DNA from 4 places in the Streptomyces sp. RLA012 genome. Region 1 is predicted to be linked to each of the others. Evidence: riboswitches for the same ligand, from Rfam matches in the RefSeq annotation. Region 1 holds a riboswitch; each other region holds the start of a gene.
What was found. A riboswitch is a leader RNA that binds a small molecule or an ion and turns the genes downstream of it on or off. The one in region 1 is predicted to bind cyclic di-AMP.

Region 2: linked by a shared signal. The riboswitch ahead of RV986_RS07735 (M23 family metallopeptidase) and the one ahead of RV986_RS20780 (C40 family peptidase) in region 1 are both predicted to bind cyclic di-AMP.
Region 3: linked by a shared signal. The riboswitch ahead of RV986_RS13835 (M23 family metallopeptidase) and the one ahead of RV986_RS20780 (C40 family peptidase) in region 1 are both predicted to bind cyclic di-AMP.
Region 4: linked by a shared signal. The riboswitch ahead of RV986_RS27820 (M23 family metallopeptidase) and the one ahead of RV986_RS20780 (C40 family peptidase) in region 1 are both predicted to bind cyclic di-AMP.

Annotation. Positions count from the first base shown of each region.
Region 1 covers NZ_JBWDPA010000002.1:4,600,396-4,604,599, forward strand. Annotated here, with positions in the region: gene RV986_RS20775 (ATP-dependent DNA helicase) at 1-1,293, opposite strand, end outside; cyclic di-AMP (ydaO/yuaA leader) riboswitch at 1,567-1,739, shown strand; gene RV986_RS20780 (C40 family peptidase) at 1,748-2,944, shown strand; gene RV986_RS20785 (tellurite resistance/C4-dicarboxylate transporter family protein) at 3,041-4,015, shown strand; gene RV986_RS20790 (hypothetical protein) at 4,130-4,204, opposite strand, start outside.
Region 2 covers NZ_JBWDPA010000002.1:1,625,238-1,629,441, forward strand. Annotated here, with positions in the region: gene RV986_RS07725 (DUF6250 domain-containing protein) at 131-847, opposite strand; gene RV986_RS07730 (hypothetical protein) at 844-1,113, opposite strand; gene RV986_RS07735 (M23 family metallopeptidase) at 1,465-2,442, opposite strand; cyclic di-AMP (ydaO/yuaA leader) riboswitch at 2,447-2,603, opposite strand; gene RV986_RS07740 (alpha-galactosidase) at 2,905-4,204, opposite strand, start outside.
Region 3 covers NZ_JBWDPA010000002.1:3,014,724-3,018,927, reverse strand. Annotated here, with positions in the region: gene RV986_RS13845 (M16 family metallopeptidase) at 1-219, shown strand, start outside; gene RV986_RS13840 (M16 family metallopeptidase) at 216-1,604, shown strand; cyclic di-AMP (ydaO/yuaA leader) riboswitch at 1,855-2,015, shown strand; gene RV986_RS13835 (M23 family metallopeptidase) at 2,028-2,792, shown strand; gene RV986_RS13830 (GntR family transcriptional regulator) at 2,982-3,677, shown strand; gene RV986_RS13825 (HPr family phosphocarrier protein) at 3,860-4,141, opposite strand.
Region 4 covers NZ_JBWDPA010000002.1:6,068,659-6,072,862, forward strand. Annotated here, with positions in the region: gene RV986_RS27800 (dihydrofolate reductase family protein) at 1-7, shown strand, start outside; tRNA gene RV986_RS27805 (tRNA-Met) at 148-221, shown strand; gene RV986_RS27810 (hypothetical protein) at 435-614, shown strand; gene RV986_RS27815 (PP2C family protein-serine/threonine phosphatase) at 691-1,938, shown strand; cyclic di-AMP (ydaO/yuaA leader) riboswitch at 2,174-2,331, shown strand; gene RV986_RS27820 (M23 family metallopeptidase) at 2,343-3,389, shown strand; gene RV986_RS27825 (aldo/keto reductase) at 3,457-4,204, shown strand, end outside.

The DNA of each region.
Region 1 (4,204 bases):
GTCGCCCGCCTTGGCCTCGCCCGCGTCGGTGAGACGGTCTATCTCGTCGGCGACGAACTGGGCCTCGTCGTGCTCGGTGTCGGCGACATACCCGGTGATGTTCGAACCGGCGCCCGCGTTGGTCCACAGGTTCTTGGGGCGGCGGGATTCGTTGCGCTCGATGACCGCGTTGGCGGCGGACAGGATCGTCTGGGTCGAGCGGTAGTTCTGTTCGAGGAGGATCGTCGTCGCGTCCGGGTAGTCCTCCTCGAACTGGAGGATGTTGCGGATGGTCGCGCCGCGGAAGGCGTAGATCGACTGGTCGGCGTCGCCCACGACGCACAGCTCGGCGGGGCCGAGGTCGCCCGCGGCGGACGGCACGTCCTCGGGCCGGTCGTCGGCGGCGGCCGGGCCGACGAGCTCCCTGACCAGGGCGTACTGCGCGTGGTTCGTGTCCTGGTACTCGTCGACCAGGACGTGGCGGAAGCGGCGGCGGTAGTGCTCGGCGACGTCCGGGAAGGCGCGCAGCAGGTTGACCGTGGTCATGATCAGGTCGTCGAAGTCGAGCGCGTTGGCCTCACGCAGCCGCGACTGGTACATCGCGTAGGCCTGGGCGAGGGTCTTCTCGAAACCGTCGGCGGCCTGGGCGGCGAAGTCCTCCTCGTCGATCAGCTCGTTCTTCAGGTTCGAGATCTTGGCGCTGAAGGACTTCGGCGGGAAGCGCTTCGGATCGAGGTCCAGATCACGGCAGACGAGCGCCATCAGACGCTTGCTGTCGGCGGCGTCGTAGATCGAGAAGGACGACGTGAAGCCGAGCTGCTTGCTCTCCCGGCGCAGGATCCGCACACACGCGCTGTGGAAGGTCATCACCCACATCGCGTGGGCGCGCGGGCCGACGAGGTGCTCGACGCGCTCCTTCATCTCGCCCGCGGCCTTGTTCGTGAAGGTGATCGCGAGGATCTGGCCGGGGTGGACCTGGCGCTCGCCCAGCAGATGCGCGATCCGGTGCGTGAGCACCCGGGTCTTGCCGGAGCCGGCGCCGGCCACGATGAGCAGGGGGGAGCCGGAGTGCACCACGGCCGCACGCTGGTTCTCGTTCAGCCCGTCCAGCAGGGCCGCCGGGTCCACGGCGGGGCGGGGCGCGCCGTCGCGGTAGTACGCGTCCCGGCTCGCGGGCACGTCGAAACGGCCGCCGAACAAGTCGTCCGGAAGCGGCTCCGGCGCCCCGTCCTCGGGCGGCGGCGGGGGCTCTTCCTCGTGGGCCCCGGAGGGCTGGAGGTCCGCCAGGAAGCTGTCGTCAAAGAGGCTGCTCATCGCTCTCCGAGTTTAGGCCGCCCCACTGACAACCCGCGGCCACCCTGGAAACCCGACCGGTTTTTCCGTGGCCGCGGGCCGTCCCTCCCCCTCCGCACCCCGCCGTCACCGCCTAGATCCATTCCCTTACGGTCAGCCACGACCAGCGGCACCCAACATCAAGGTCACGAAAATGTATCGGGCATATCGCACATCAAACTTCACAGAACACTTATGAGTTGGCTAGCGTGCCCGGCAGACCGCTCGACAGCAACCGGCGAACGTCGTCGGGCCGTGCGGTCTCCGCCGAGTCCGGTACGCCCACGAGGCAGCCGGAGCCGGGGACCCAACCGACTTTGGGGTGAATCGGTCCAATTGTCCCACGGGGCAAGGACCGTAGGGCAAACCTTCCGGAAGCACCCGCCCGAACCCGACAGCTAACTCGGTAGGCGGAGGACGGAAGGAGTCGCCTCTCTTGGCGTCGCATCGCAAGTGGAGTCCTATGGGTACGCGCATAGCGGGTATACGGACCCCTGCCCTCGCCACGGCGGCCCTCACCTCCGTGGCCCTGCTCTCCCAGACGGCGAACGCCGCGCCCTCGGCCGATTCCAAGCCGAGCGTCGAAGAGGTCGAGAAGAAGGTCGACGACCTCTACCACCAGGCCGAGACGGCGACCGACAAGTACAACGCGACCCGGGAGAAGACCGCGCAGCAGCGCAAGCGGGTCGACTCCCTCCTCGACGACGTGGCCCAGCGCACCGAGAAGCTGAACACCGCGCGTGAGGAGCTGGGTTCGTTCGCCGCGGCCCAGTACCGCACCGGTGCCGCCGCCCCCGACACCGCGAGCTTCCTGCTGGCCGACAATCCGCAGGACTACTTCGACCAGACCCAGCTGATGGACCGTCTGACCACCCGCCAGAAGGCGGCCGTCGACGACTACGTCACCGAGCAGGCCGCCACCACGAAGAAGCGCGCGGAGGCCTCCGAGAGCCTGCAGACGCTCACCACGACGCAGAGCGCGCTGAAGACGTCCAAGGCCGACGTGCAGCGCAAGCTGGCGGAGGCGCGCGACCTGCTCTCCAAGCTGACCGCCGAGGAGAAGGCGCGGCTCGCGGCGATCGAGCAGAAGAAGCGGGAGGCGGCCGACCGCAAGGCGGCGGAGCTGGCGCAGCAACAGGCCGCGGCGGAGAAGAAGGCCCAGGAGGCGGCGGCCCAGCAGCAGACGGGCTCCGGCACCACAAGCACCTCCGGAACCACGGGGACCACCGGCACCACCGGGACCACCGGCACCTCGGCCACCGACGCCTCCTACACCGTCAAGGCCGACAAGGCCATCGCCTTCGCCCGCACCCAGATCGGCAAGCCGTACGTGTGGGGCGCGACCGGGCCGGGCTCGTACGACTGCTCCGGCCTCACCCAGGCCGCCTGGAAGGCCGCGGGCGTCAGCCTCCCGCGCACCACCTATGACCAGGTCAAAGCGGGCAGCACCGTCCCTCTCTCCGACATCAGGCCCGGTGACCTCGTCTTCTTCTACGACGACATCAGCCACGTCGGCCTGTACATCGGCAACGGCATGATGATCCACGCGCCCAAGCCGGGTGCGTACGTCCGCGAGGAGTCGATCTTCTACGGCGGCGAGTCGATCATCCACAGCGTGGTGCGTCCGGCGTAGCGCTACGGCGCCGGGCACGCGCGCGTGAGGGCTGATCGAGCTCCACGCGCGCGTGCCCCGCGGGCAACCCGCTCGAAGGTCCCTAGCATCGGGCCCATGCCAGCCACCTCCCCGCCCCGCATCTGGTCGGCCCGACTGCGCACCGGGTGGGCGGAGTGTTCGCCCGGCGCCGGAGCCGCCGTGCTGGCCACCGGCATCATCTCGGTCGGGCTGCGGCTGACCGGCCACGAGACGCTCTCCCGGATCGCGCTGGCCCTGACGGCCCTCGGCTGGCTCGGGCTCGCCGCGGACTTCGTCGTACGGCTGCTGCGCGAGCGGGAGCGGTGGGTCACGGAGGCCGGCACGCCCGCCGCGCTCACCGCGGTCGCGGCGACCACCGTGCTCGGCACCCGGCTGGTCGCGCTCGGCTGGGAGGTACCGGCCGAGGCCCTGCTCGCCCTGTCGGCCGTGCTCTGGCCCGGGCTGCTCCTCCTGGTCGTACGGCGTCTGCGGCCTCGTACGCCCGGAGCGGTGTTCCTCGGGTGTGTGGCCACGGAGGGGCTCGCGGTGCTGGCCGCCGCGCTCGCCCCGGCGGTACGCGCGGACTGGCTGGCGCACGCCGCGCTGGTGCTGTTCTGGCTGGGGATCGTGCTGTATGTGGTGGCGCTGCTGTACTTCGACTATCGCGAGGTCGCTGTGGGGGCCGGGGACCACTGGATCGCCGGCGGTGCGCTGGCCATCTCGGCGCTGGCCGGGGCGGAGCTGATCGGCGCACACCGGGCGAACCCGTACCTGTGGAACGACGACGACAACCGCGTGCTGCACGGCGTGAGCGGCGGCCTGCTCGCGCTCGCGCTGGGCTTCTACGTCGTCCTGGCCGTCGCGGAACTGCTGCGGCCTCGCCTGCGCCACGACGTGCGGCGCTGGGCGACCGTGTTCCCGATGGGCATGACGGCGGTGGCGGCCCTGTCGGTCGCGACCGCCCTCGACGTCCTGTGGCTCAAGGGGCTCGGACAGGTGCTGCTGTGGATCGCGGTGGCGGCGTGGCTGGTGGTGGCGGCCGGAACCGTCACGCGCCCGCGGGAGGCGTAGGCGTAGCACTCGCGGAAGGCACGGCGCTCACGGGAGGCACAGTGGTCGCGGAAGCCGCGGCCCTGGAGGGAGCCGTGGACCTGAGGGGAGAGAGCCGTGGACCTGGAGGAGCTGTCAGGTCCACAGCACCGCGATGAAGATGTTCGCCGTGGTCAGCAGCCCGACCAGCCCGAACAGGCCCTTCTCCAC
Region 2 (4,204 bases), 3.0 Mb from region 1:
TTCTTCGAATCGTCTGCCACATCGGCCCATGATTCACCTTTCGATGTGAGCTACGCGACCGTAAGAAAGGGTTGACGGGGGGTGAGATAAGCCACTCGTAAAGTGTCGGTTAATCCGGAATAAGGCACTCTCAGGAGTGGTTGAACAGCCGCCACACCTGGAAGTCCGTGATCCGGAAGTGACTCCAGGTGGTCCGGAACGCGAAGTGCCCGCTCGTGTAGGGCTCCGGGTCGCGGTAGTCGAAGACCGGTCGCCCGTTGTTCCACCACTGGACCGTCGAGCCGTCCGAGACGATACGGACGCGGTGGGGCTCGTTGGCCGTCAGAAGCGGCTGCGTGTAGTCGTAGATCAGCGGGCGGACGCCCGCCTCCCCCACGTACCGGCGCAGCCGCGTCGTCGTGTTGGTGTTGGCGCCGTACCCGACGTAGTACGTCTTCAGGTAGTCGTATTCGGCGAGGGCGCCGCCGCGTGGCGTGGCGAAGAGGTCGTCCGGGGAACGTACGTCGACGGCGTTCCAGAAGTTGTTGAGGTCGGAGACCCGGTCGTTGACACCACCCTCGGAGACCGGCGTGGCGGTGTACTCGACGACGTACGGCCCCGCGAGCCGCTTCTTGAACCAGACCGTCGCGCCGCTCGGCACGTCGATCTCCAGGACGCCGCGCGAGGCGGTGACCGTGCCCCCGTCCTGCAGTTCGCTGGCCCATTGGCCGAGGCCGTGCCGGAAGCCGTCGCGGGCGATGAGCCGGCCCCGGCGGTGGCGCGGCGAGGCACTCGCGGCGGCGGCCGGGACGAGCGTCGCCAGGGCGGCACCGGCGGCCAGGGTCGTGAAGGCTCTGCGGGTGGTCATGAGGTTCCTTCCGTACGCGGGGTGGTGGCGAGGACGGGCGGAGCGGTGATGCCCGGCGGGCTTCGGCACCCGCCGGGTCTCGGCGCCCTGGCAGTGGTCCGTGTACGTCGACCGGAGATGCCCTGGTCGACGTCGACGGTCCGGATCCGATGGAAGCCGGGGGCGCCACTGCCGGACGGGACGACGTACGTCCAACGCCGGTCCAGGTCGGCGCAGTTGAGGCCCCAGGCCCGGAAGAGGATCCGGAAGGCTCCGCGACCGTCCACCCGTCGACCACCGAAACGAACTGGTTCGCGGGCGAGTCGGCGGACACCCGCTCGCCGTCGGCGAAGCTCACGCCCTCCGCCATGCGCGCCAACACCTCGGCCCGACCCGCCGATCGCGGCGGGCGCCGGGTCGTCGGCCCCGTTCCCACCGCCCCGGGCGGCGTCGGCGTGGGCGTCGGGCACTGGGACCTCCGAAGACGCAGAAAGCGCTTACAGAGATCACTGTGGAGCCACTCCCGCACGGTGTCGAGACCGCGCGCCCCGCTGCCACAAGACCGCAATGCGCTGATCATGGAGCGCTTATGGAGCGCTTATGGAGCGCTCCATGATCACTAGGGGGCGCGGCGGGCGTCAGCCGACGGCGACACCGTGCGAACGCAGGTACGCGACGGGGTCCACGTCGGAGCCGTAGCTCGGCGTGGTGCGGATCTCGAAGTGCAGATGCGGGCCGGTGACGTTGCCGGTCGCGCCGGAGAGGCCGATCCGCCGCCCCTCGGCCACGGTCTGCCCCGCCGAGACGGAGAGGGCGGACATATGGGCGTACTGCGAATAGCTGCCGTCGGCGTGCCGGATGACGACCTGGTTGCCGTAGGCGCCGCCCCAGCCGGCCGAGACGACCGTACCCGCGGCGATGGACTTGATGGTGGTGCCGGTCGGGACCACGAAGTCCACGCCGGTGTGGTAGCCGCTGGACCACATGCCGCCGGCCACCTTGTAGCCGGTGCCGATGACGGCGCCCTCGACCGGCAGGGTGTAGCCGGAACTGTCGGCGGCCCGGGCCTTGGGCGTACTCGCCACGCCGGCCGACCCTGTGGCCGACTGGGTGGATGCCTTGGAGGAGGCCTTGGAGGACGACCGCTTGGACGACGAGGTCGGCGACTGGGTCGACGGCTTGGTGCCGCCGGTCGACGCCGCCTTCTCGCCGATCGTCAGCTTCAGGCCCGGGTGGATCAACGACGGGTCGCCGCCGATGGCCTGGCGGTTGTCGGAGTAGAGCCGCTGCCAGCCGCCTGCGACGTTCTGCTGGTCGGCGATCTTCGCCAGCCAGTCGCCGGCCTTTACCGCATAGGTCTTTGTCGCGCCGGTGGAAGTGACGGTCCCGGTCTTTTCCGAAATCGTCGCTGCCTTTTCCGCAACCGTCGCGGTCTTTTCGGATACCGCCGCGGTCTTTTCCGGAGCCGAGGAAACGGCGGTCGCCGGAGTGGCGGCGTGGGCGCCGGATGCCCCCATCAGCGGCAGCGCGAGCGCGGCACCACCGGTTCCGGCCACGGCGATCGAGCGGGTGAAACGCTGGGACTTGGGACGGCGGTGCTTACCCTTCGCGGGCATGACGAATTCCTCTCCGGCGCCTGCGGGGTGAGCTGTCGGGTGCGGGCTGGAGATGCCCGGCCGCGCGGCCACGCGGCTGTACCCCTAGCCGTTCCGGAGACCGGAACAGGCGTCCTACCTGTGGGTCCCCCGCTCCTGCCGGGTACGGGTGGGTGTGCGGATTCCGGGCGGCGGCAGGATTGGGCGTCCGTCCGGATTGAGGGCGAACGTAGGCGAGATGGGAGCGCATCGCCAACCATGTGGCTTTTCTGTGTACGTGCCTTTCTTGATCCAGGCCGGAATTCCCGTCACCCTCCGTGAACGGGGGATGTTTTCGTCCCTCAACCGCCCTGAAATTCGGGCGGATTGGGCGAGAGCGGCCGCAACACATCGTCACGAATATGACGCTGCTCACGCACGCCGAACCACGATGCTTCATTCCAGGGCCAGTTGGAATGAAGGCTGCGTTTCAGGACAGAACAGTCACACGCGACGCAGTCGGATAACTGCCGCGTCGAGGTCGCCTCGCAGGCCCGTCCGCAGCCCGTGGTGCAGCAGCACCGCACCCCGATGCACTTCACCCGTTTCGCGGCATTCGTACGCGGCACCCGGATCGAGGCCACGCAGCCGGAGCGGGGCGACCTGCTCACCGAAATGCTGGGCCTGGAGCCAGGCCAGGACGACGGTCTCGTCACCGCGGACGTACTGGACCGCACTCGACCCGCCCTCCGGAGGGCGCAGCCGGTAGAGGTCGCCGCGCTGCACGACCGGCCGGATCTCTTTGTAGAGCTTCACCCAGTCCCGCGCCTCGACGAGTTCCTGCTCGCTCCACTCGGCCAGATCGCCGCCGACCCCGAGCACCCCGGCCATGGCGCTCACAAACCGGAGACGCAGCGAGCTGACACGCCCATTGAGCTGTGCGTTCGGGCTGTCGGTGACCCAGGCCGACATGATCCGGGCAGGGTGGACCTGGCTGAAGCCGTACTGGATCGCGAGCCGGTCGAGCGGGTCGGTGTTGTCGGAGGTCCACACCTCGTCCGTACGCGCCATGATGCCGAGGTCGATCCGGCCGCCACCGCCGGAGCAGGACTCGAAGGCGACCCCGGGATGCGCGGCCCGCAGCCGGTCCAGCAGCGCGTACAGGGCCTCCACGTGCTCGACCCACAGCTTCTGCGGGTACGGCTCACCCGGCCAACCGGCGTCCGTGAAACAGCGGTTGAAGTCCCATTTCACATAGTCGATCGGGGCGCCGGAGAGCAGACCGTCGAGCTGCTCCCACAGATACTCCTGGACGTCCGGGCGGGCGAGATTCAGTACGAGCTGATTGCGGAACTCCGTCCTGGTTCGCCCCGGTTGGAACTGCACCCAGTCGGGGTGCGCGCGATACAGCTCGCTGTCCGGGTTGACCATTTCCGGTTCGACCCAGATCCCGAACTGCATACCGAGCGCGTGCACGTCGTCGGCGAGCGGCTTCAGCCCCTGCGGGAAGCGGTCCGGGTTGGGCGACCAGTCACCGAGCCCGGCGCGGTCGCTGGTCCGCTCCCCGAACCAGCCGTCGTCGACCACGAACAGCTCGACACCCATCGCCGCGGCCCGCCGGGCCAGCTCCCGCTGCTGCTCCTCGGAGATGTCGAAGTGGGTGGCCTCCCAGGAGTTGAACAGCACCGGCCGGTCCTGGTCCGCGTCCGGGATGACGTACGCGCGCTGGTAGGCGTGCCAGGCGCGGCTCGCCCCGCCGAAGCCGCCGTCGCTCCACAGCCCCGCGAAGACGGGCGTGGTGAAC
Region 3 (4,204 bases), 1.6 Mb from region 1:
GGCACGGTCGCGGGCCGCGCCGACGAACTGTGCAGGTACGCCGTTCTGTTCGGCGACCCGCAGCTCGCCCTGACCGCCGTGAAGCGCGTCCTCGACATCACCGCCGAGGAGGTCCAGGAGGTCGCCAAGTCCCGCCTGCGCCCCGACAACCGTGCGGTGCTGGTGTACGAACCGATCGCTGCCGAGACCACCGAAGAGGACGAGGAGGCGGCGAAGTGACCGAGCTCGCCACCATGGACTTCCACCCGCGGCCCCAGGCGGGCCGGCCCAAGCCCTGGGCCTTCCCCGCACCCGAGCGCGGCACACTGGACAACGGCCTGACCGTGCTGCGCTGCCACCGTCCCGGCCAGCAGGTCGTCGCCGTAGAGGTGCTGCTCGCCGCGCCGCTGGAGGCCGAGCCCGCGGGCCTCGACGGCGTCGCCACGATCATGGCGCGTGCCTTCTCGGAGGGCACCGACAAGCTGTCCGCCGAGGAGTTCGCCGCCGAGCTGGAGCGCTGCGGCGCCACCCTCGACGCGCACGCCGACCACCCCGGCGTACGGCTGTCGCTCGAAGTGCCCGTCTCGCGCCTGCCCAAGGCGCTCGGTCTGCTCGCCGACGCCCTGAGGGCACCGGCCTTCGCGGACAGCGAGGTCGAGCGGCTGGTGCGCAACCGGCTCGACGAGATCCCGCACGAGACGGCCAACCCGGCCCGTCGCGCCGCCAAGGAGCTCTCCAAGCAGCTGTTCCCGGCGTCCTCGCGCATGTCGCGCCCGCGTCAGGGCACCGAGGAGACCGTCCAGAAGATCGACTCGGGGGCCGTGCGCGCCTTCTACGACCGGCATGTACGCCCGGCCACGGCCACCGCCGTGATCGTCGGCGACCTGACCGGTGTCGACCTCGACGCGCTGCTCGCGGAGACCCTCGGCGACTGGACCGGCTCGTTCGCCGAGCCGCGCCCCGTGCCGTCGGTGACCGCGGACGACACCGGTCGGGTGATCATCGTGGACCGTCCGGGCGCGGTGCAGACGCAGCTGCTCATCGGCCGCGTCGGCGCCGACCGGCACGACCGCGTCTGGCCCGCCCAGGTGCTCGGCACCTACTGCCTCGGTGGCACCCTCACCTCGCGTCTGGACCGTGTCCTGCGCGAGGAGAAGGGCTACACCTACGGTGTGCGGGCGTTCGGCCAGGTCCTGCGCGCCGCGCCGGACGGAACCGGCATCGCGATGCTCGCCATCAGCGGCTCCGTGGACACCCCGAACAGCGGCCCGGCGCTCGACGACCTCTGGAAGGTGCTGCGCACCCTCGCCGCCGAGGGGCTGACGGACGCCGAGCGCGATGTCGCCGTGCAGAACCTGGTCGGTGTGGCACCGCTCAAGTTCGAGACCGCGGCGGCCGTCGCGGGAACGCTCGCGGACCAGGTGGAGCAGTACCTGCCGGACGACTACCAGGCGACGCTGTACCAGCAGCTCGCCGCGACCGGCACCGTGGAGGCCACCGCGGCCGCCGTGAGCGCCTTCCCGGTGGACCGTCTGGTGACCGTCCTGGTGGGCGACGCGGCGCAGATCGAGGAGCCCGTCAAGGCTCTCGGAATCGGTGAAGTGACCGTCGTGACGGCGGAGTAGAACGCGGAACAGAACATGCAGCCGAACGCGGAGTAGAACAGCACGACTCCCAGGGGCCCGGGTGACCGCAGAGTCGCCCGGGCTCTCGTCTGCCCGGACTTGAGCCCCAAGATGTCCGTATTGATAGGGAGGTTGCCTGTCTGCCCTGTGGCATGCACTACAAAAGTCGTGATCCGTTTGTCGATTGAAAGTTGCCCCGTTTAGCGTCGGTGCGGCTGTTCGCCAGGCAGTGCGCCGCGCCCGCGGCACCGGACAGTCATCGCCGAGTCCCCGTACGGCGCGAGCCAGGGGAGCCGGGGACCCACACGCAGTCCCTGGGGTGAATCGGACGCCCTCCCGAGAGGGGATCCGTAGGAGACCTTCCTGCTCCGAACCCGTCAGCTAACCCGGTAGGCGAGAGGGAAGGAAAGGATCAACCTCTCCATGGCGTTCACCTGTGGCCCCGGGAAACACCGGCGTCCGAGCCGCGCGAAGCGCACCACCACGAACGCCGTCGGCGTCGCCGCGCTCACCACCACCGGTGTCATCGGAACCCTGGCCGCTCCGGCGTTCGCCGCGGACACCTCCGTCGAGCAGACCGGGCTGAACCAGGCCGTCACGATCGGTGACTCGGTCGCCGCCAAGATCGACGCGCAGGCCGCCGCCCAGCAGCAGGCCGCCGACGAGGCCGTCGCGAAGAAGCAGGCCGAGGAGGCCGCGCGGAAGCAGGCCGCCCTGGAGGCGAAGAAGGAGCGCGAGGCCAAGGACCGCGCCGCCCGTGCCGCCGAGCGCAAGCGCCTGAACACCTTCGTCCTGCCGATCACCGGCTCGTACATCTCCACCGGCTACAAGACCGGCGGCAGCCTCTGGTCGTCCGGCAGCCACACCGGTGTCGACTTCCACGCCGCGTCCGGAACCTCGGTGCACGCCGTCGGCTCCGGCACGGTCGTCACGGCCGGCTGGGGCGGTGCCTACGGCAACCAGATCGTCATCAAGATGAACGACGGCACCTACACGATGTACGGGCACCTGTCGTCCATCGGCGTCTCCGTGGGGCAGACGGTCACCCCCGGGCAGCGGATAGGCCTCTCCGGGGCCACCGGAAACACCACCGGGCCGCACCTCCACTTCGAGGCGCGCACGACGGCGGAGTACGGCTCCGACATGGACCCCGTCGGCTACCTCCGCTCGCACGGAGTGAACATCTGACGACCGGCGTCAGTACTTCCGAAGCCCCGGCTCACCCCGAGCCGGGGCTTCGTCGTTTCGAACGGCTGTCTGTCCAAAAAATATCCATGGATTCCGGCCCGCCATCGGAAATTCCGGTTCTCTGCAATAGAGTCGGTGAACAAGCGTCAATCGACCGCGTTTCGCGGGGATTAAGGCGGAGGTCCGGTCATGCGCATTCCCGCGCACTCGGTATGCACGGCGATCCGCGACGACATCGTCGCGGGTGTCTACGAGCGCGGCAGCCGGCTCACCGAGGAACTGCTCGCGCGACGCTACGGCGTCTCGCGCGTCCCCGTGCGCGAGGCCCTGCGCACCCTGGAGGCCGAAGGCTTCGTCGTCACCCGCCGCCACGCGGGCGCCTGTGTCGCGGAGCCCACCGAGCAGGAGGCCGCGGACCTGCTGGAGATGCGCATGCTCCTGGAGCCGCTGGGCGCCGCCAGGGCCGCGCAGCGCCGTACCGAGGCCCACCTCAAGGTGCTGCGAGGCCTGGTCAGGCTGGGTCAGGAGCGGGCCAGGAGGGGGAACAGCGAGGATCTGCGCTCGCTGGGCGGCTGGTTCCACGAGACGCTCGCACAGGCGTCCGGAAGCCCCGCGCTGACCTCCACGCTGGGCCAGCTGCGGCACAAGATCGCCTGGATGTACGCGGTCGAGGCGCCGGCCAATCCGGCCGAGTCCTGGGCGGAGCACGGCGGGATCGTGGACGCGGTGGCGCGCGGCGACAGTGAGCGGGCGCGGGCCGTCACGGCGCTGCACACCGAGCGCGCGACGGTCGCGCACCGGCTGCGCTTTCCCGGCGGGGGAGACCGCCCGGAGCGTGTGAGGACTTCGCAACATCCCGTAAACATGACGGGCCTGCGGCATTAACACCGGCACCGTATACAAAGAGGAGTAATTCGCGGGGGATTACTTTTGCTGCCCGCAATTCGAAAAAGCGAAGAGCCCGCCCGATGTTTTCAGGCGAGCCCTTCGATATGTGTGCCGGGCGATGTCTTTTGGTGTGAAGACCGCCGCCACGATCAATTGACGACCTCCGCCGGGCGGGATCTTCAGACGGTCTCGGGGAGCTCCTCGAGACCCTCGGCCACCAGCTTCGCCAGCCGGTCGAGCGCGGCGTCCGCGCCCTCGGCGTCGGAGGCGAGGACGATCTCCTCGCCGCCCTGGGCGCCCAGGCCGAGGACCGCCAGCATGGAGGCCGCGTTGACGGGGTTGCCCTCCGCCTTGGCGATCGTCACGGGGATACCGGAGGCCGTGGCCGCCCGGACGAAGATGGAGGCGGGACGGGCGTGGAGGCCCTCGGCCCAGCCGACGTTGACGCGGCGCTCAGCCATGTGATGCTGCCCTTCGGTGTTCAGGGTTGTCTAGACCAGTGTTCCACAACGTGAAGCGTGCCC
Region 4 (4,204 bases), 1.5 Mb from region 1:
CGGATAGCACCCCGGTTCTTTCTGCCGGACAGCACCCCGGGCACCCTTCGGAAGCCCCCGGATCGGCCCCCCCGCGTCGCCTGCGTGGCCGCCCGTGAAAACCCTGGTGAATCGGGTCCCGCGGATGGCGTACACTGATTTCAACGACGCGGGGTGGAGCAGCTCGGTAGCTCGCTGGGCTCATAACCCAGAGGTCGCAGGTTCAAATCCTGTCCCCGCTACTGAAGGCCAAGGGCCGGAACTCGGAAACGAGTTCCGGCCCTTGGTTTTTCCTCTCCCGTCGAAGTCTCCCGTCGAAGTCTCCCGTCGGAGTCTCCCGTCGAGGCCTCCCGTCGAGCTCTCCCTGTCGAGTTCCCTCTGCTGAGTCTTCCCTGCCGAGTTTCCCTTGCCGAGTTTTCCCTGCCGAGCCGACTTTCTGTAGTCTTCCGATCACTATGAGTCGTCTTCGGTGGCTGATGCGGCAGGGATCGGCGCTCGCGCTGCTGCTCGCCGCGTGCGCGTTGTTCCTCGGGGCCTGCCACGGCGGCCGCGACTTCCTGCCGCACGGCGGGACCGTCATCGCCCCGGCCGGGTACCACCACGGATGCGGCGGTACCGAGAGGTGTCCCGCCTGATCGGCGCCACCCCGGTGCGTCCCTCGGTCGGGCCACCGGATTCGCCCTCCGCCCCCGCTCCGGGAAACCTGGACGGGTGGGGCAGCGAGGAGGTGCGCAGCAGGCCGACGAGCCGCATGACGGGGCGCGCGGAGAGCCGAGCGACCGGTCAGGTGGACGGCCGCCCGGCGACCCCGTGCCCGATCCGGGGCCGGGGGACGAACCGACGCCCGGACCGGGCGGAGCGGACCGGAGAGGGATCTCGGACGCGCGGACCGTCGCACGGGCGCTGCCCGCGCTGCTGATCGTCGCAGGGATGGTCTACGACTACTACACCCCGTCGGCCTTCACCGCCGGCCCCCTCTTCACGGCCGCGCCCCTCGTGGCCGCCCCGTTCTTCTCGCTGCGCGGCACACTGCTCACCGGCGTCGCGGCGCTCGCCGGGGTGCTCGCGGTCCATATCAAGCTCGGTATCGCCCTCGGGGTGGGCGCGATCACGGAGGCCGTCACGGTGGCGACCGTCGCCGCGCTGGCCGTGCTCATCAACATCCTCGTGCGCCGCACCGGTGAACGGCTCGCCTCGGCCCACCAGATCGCCGAGGCGGCCCAGCGCGCCGTACTGCCGGAACCCGACGAACGCATCGGCGGGCTGGAGGTCGCGGCGCGCTACGAGGCCGCGCAGGCGGGCGCGTCCATCGGCGGTGACCTGTACGCGGTGCAGGACTCCCCGCACGGTGTACGGCTGATCGTGGGCGACGTACGCGGGAAGGGCATGGGCGCGGTGGCCGTCGTGGCGGTGGTCATCGGGGCGTTCCGGGAGGCGGCCGAGCAGGAGACGACCCTGGAGGCGGTCGCACAGCGGCTGGAGCGGGCGCTGACCCGCGGGGGTACCCGGCGCGACGACCTCGACGCCTCCGAGGGGTTCACCACCGCCGTCCTCGCGGAGATCCCGCACGAGGGCGATGTCGTACGGATCGTCAACCGCGGCCATCCGTCCCCGCTGCTCCTGCACGCGGACGGAACGCTGGACACGCTCGCCGCCGTGAACCCCGCACTGCCGCTCGGGATGGGCGAGTTGGGCACCTGGCCGGACCGCGCGCAGGAGACGCACTTCCCGCACGGTGCCATGTTCCTGCTCCACACGGACGGCCTGTCCGAGGCGCGCGACGCGCACGGGCGCTTCTACGACCCGGCCGCGCGCCTGGCCGGCCGGACCTTCCCGGGTCCCGACGCCCTGCTGACCACGCTCGCGGAGGAGGTCCGCCGGTACACGGGCGGCGCCCTGACGGACGACATGGCGCTGCTCGCCGTACGGCGGCCGTGCCCGCCACGGAGGCCTTCTTGATCATTGTCACGAGGGGTGATCGGGCGATGTCCCTCCGCGTAACAGGTGACGCACCGTCAAGCAACCCGGAAGTGGGGGCGCGCGGCCAACTCGCCCCGATTTTCGCCGGTCGTGACCTGTAAGTCCTGGCCAAGAGTCGTTAATGATCAGCACGAACGGCTTGGAATCCGGTACCCGAGTCTATTAACGTTCGATAACGCAGCGCGGTCGTCCCAGCCGTCACAAGAGTCGGCTCCGTGCGCACGCGCCGAATCCCGCAAGGGAACCGGGGAACCACCAACTTGGGGTGAATCGAGCGTCTTTCACGGTGGAGACACCGTGGGTTGACGCGCGTAGGAGACCTTCCTGCTCCGAACCCGTCAGCTAACCCGGTAGGCGAGAAGGAAGGAAAGGAGCACGCCCACGTGGCGTCCAACCGGCCCGCCCAGCCCACTTCGTTCGCGCCGAGCGACACTCAGACTTTTGGCTACGCCTACGGCAAGGACGGCAAGGACGAGGGCCCCTGGGAGGAGTGGAATCCCACCGCGGATTCCGTCCGTCCCGTCCGCGGCCGGCACCGCGTCTCCAAGCAGCGCGGGGGCGGACTCGCCCGTAGCTCCACGGTTCTGGGCGTCGGCGTCATAGCCGCCGTCGGCGCGGGTGGCATGGCCACCGCGGCGCCCGGCAAGCCCCCGGTGTCCATCTCGCTGCCCGACCTGGCCTCGGTCACCCAGTCCGCCAAGGCGTTGATCTCCGACGGCGGCTCCAGCACGCCGAAGGGCTCCGCCACCCCGCTCACCAGCGCCGGTGTGACGACTGCCGACGCCGCGCAGGGCAACAAGGACGCGGGCGAGGCGCTGCGCGCCCGCATCATCCAGCAGGCCGAGGCGCAGCAGGACCAGGTCGACAACGCGGCCCAGGCCGCCGCCGAGGCCGCCGCCACGAAGAAGGCGGTCGCGCTGGCCGCCCAGCAGCAGGACGACGCCAAGGCCAAGGCCGCCGCCGCGAAGCAGAAGGCGGCCGACGAGGCCAAGCAGAAGGCCGAGGCCGCGCGCCTCGCCGAGCTCGCCAAGAGCTACACGCTGCCGACCTCCTCGTACACCCTGACCTCCCGCTTCGGCGACGCCGGCTCCATGTGGTCCTCCGGCTACCACACCGGCCTCGACTTCGCGGCCCCCACCGGCACGCTGATCAAGGCGATCCACAGCGGCACCGTCACCGAGGCGGGCTGGGCCGGCTCGTACGGCTACCGCACGATCCTCACCCTCGACGACGGCACGGAGCTGTGGTTCTGTCACCAGTCCTCCATCAGTGTCGGCGTGGGGCAGAAGGTGGCCACCGGTGAGGTCATCGGGCGCGTGGGCGCGACCGGCAACGTGACCGGGCCGCACCTGCACCTGGAGGTCCACCCCGGCGCCGGCAGCGCGATCGACCCGATGGCGTGGCTGCAGAGCAAGGGCCTGAACCCCTGACGCCAGTGGTGCGGCGGCAGGCCTGAGTGCGGAATACGTCAGTCCGGTACGGGTGTTGAATTGAGGCATGACTTCTCTTCGCAAGCTCGGTTCCTCCGGCCTGGAGGTCTTCCCGCTCGCCCTCGGCGGCAACGTCTTCGGCTGGACCGCGGACGAGGCGCAGTCCTTCGCCGTGCTCGACGCGTACACGGCCGGGGGCGGCAACTTCGTCGACACCGCCGACGGCTACTCGGCCTGGGTTCCCGGCAACTCGGGCGGCGAATCGGAGACGATCATCGGCAAGTGGTTCGCCGCGCGCGGCAACCGCTCCGATGTCGTCCTGGCGACCAAGGTCGCCAGCCACCCCGAGTACAAGGGCCTGTCCCCGGCGAACATCAAGGCCGCTGCCGACGCCTCGCTGCGCCGCCTCGGCACGGACTACATCGACCTCTACTACACCCACTTCGACGACACCTCGGTGCCGGTCGAGGAGATCATCGGCGCGCTCGACGAGCTGGTCCGGGCCGGCAAGGTCCGGGAGATCGCCGCCTCCAACATCTCCGCCGAGCGGCTCGCGGAGTCCGTGGAGTTCTCCGACCGCGAGGGCCTCGCGCGCTACGTCGCCCTCCAGCCGCACTACAACCTCGTCTCGCGCGACACCTACGAGGGCCCGCTCCAGGAGGTCGCCTCCCGGACCGGCCTGGCCGCCGTCCCGTACTACGCGCTCGCGTCCGGCTTCCTCACCGGCAAGTACCGCCCGGGTACGACGGTCGACTCCGCGCGGGCCGCGGGCGCCGGCAAGCACCTCGAATCCGAGCGCGGCATCCGCGTCCTGG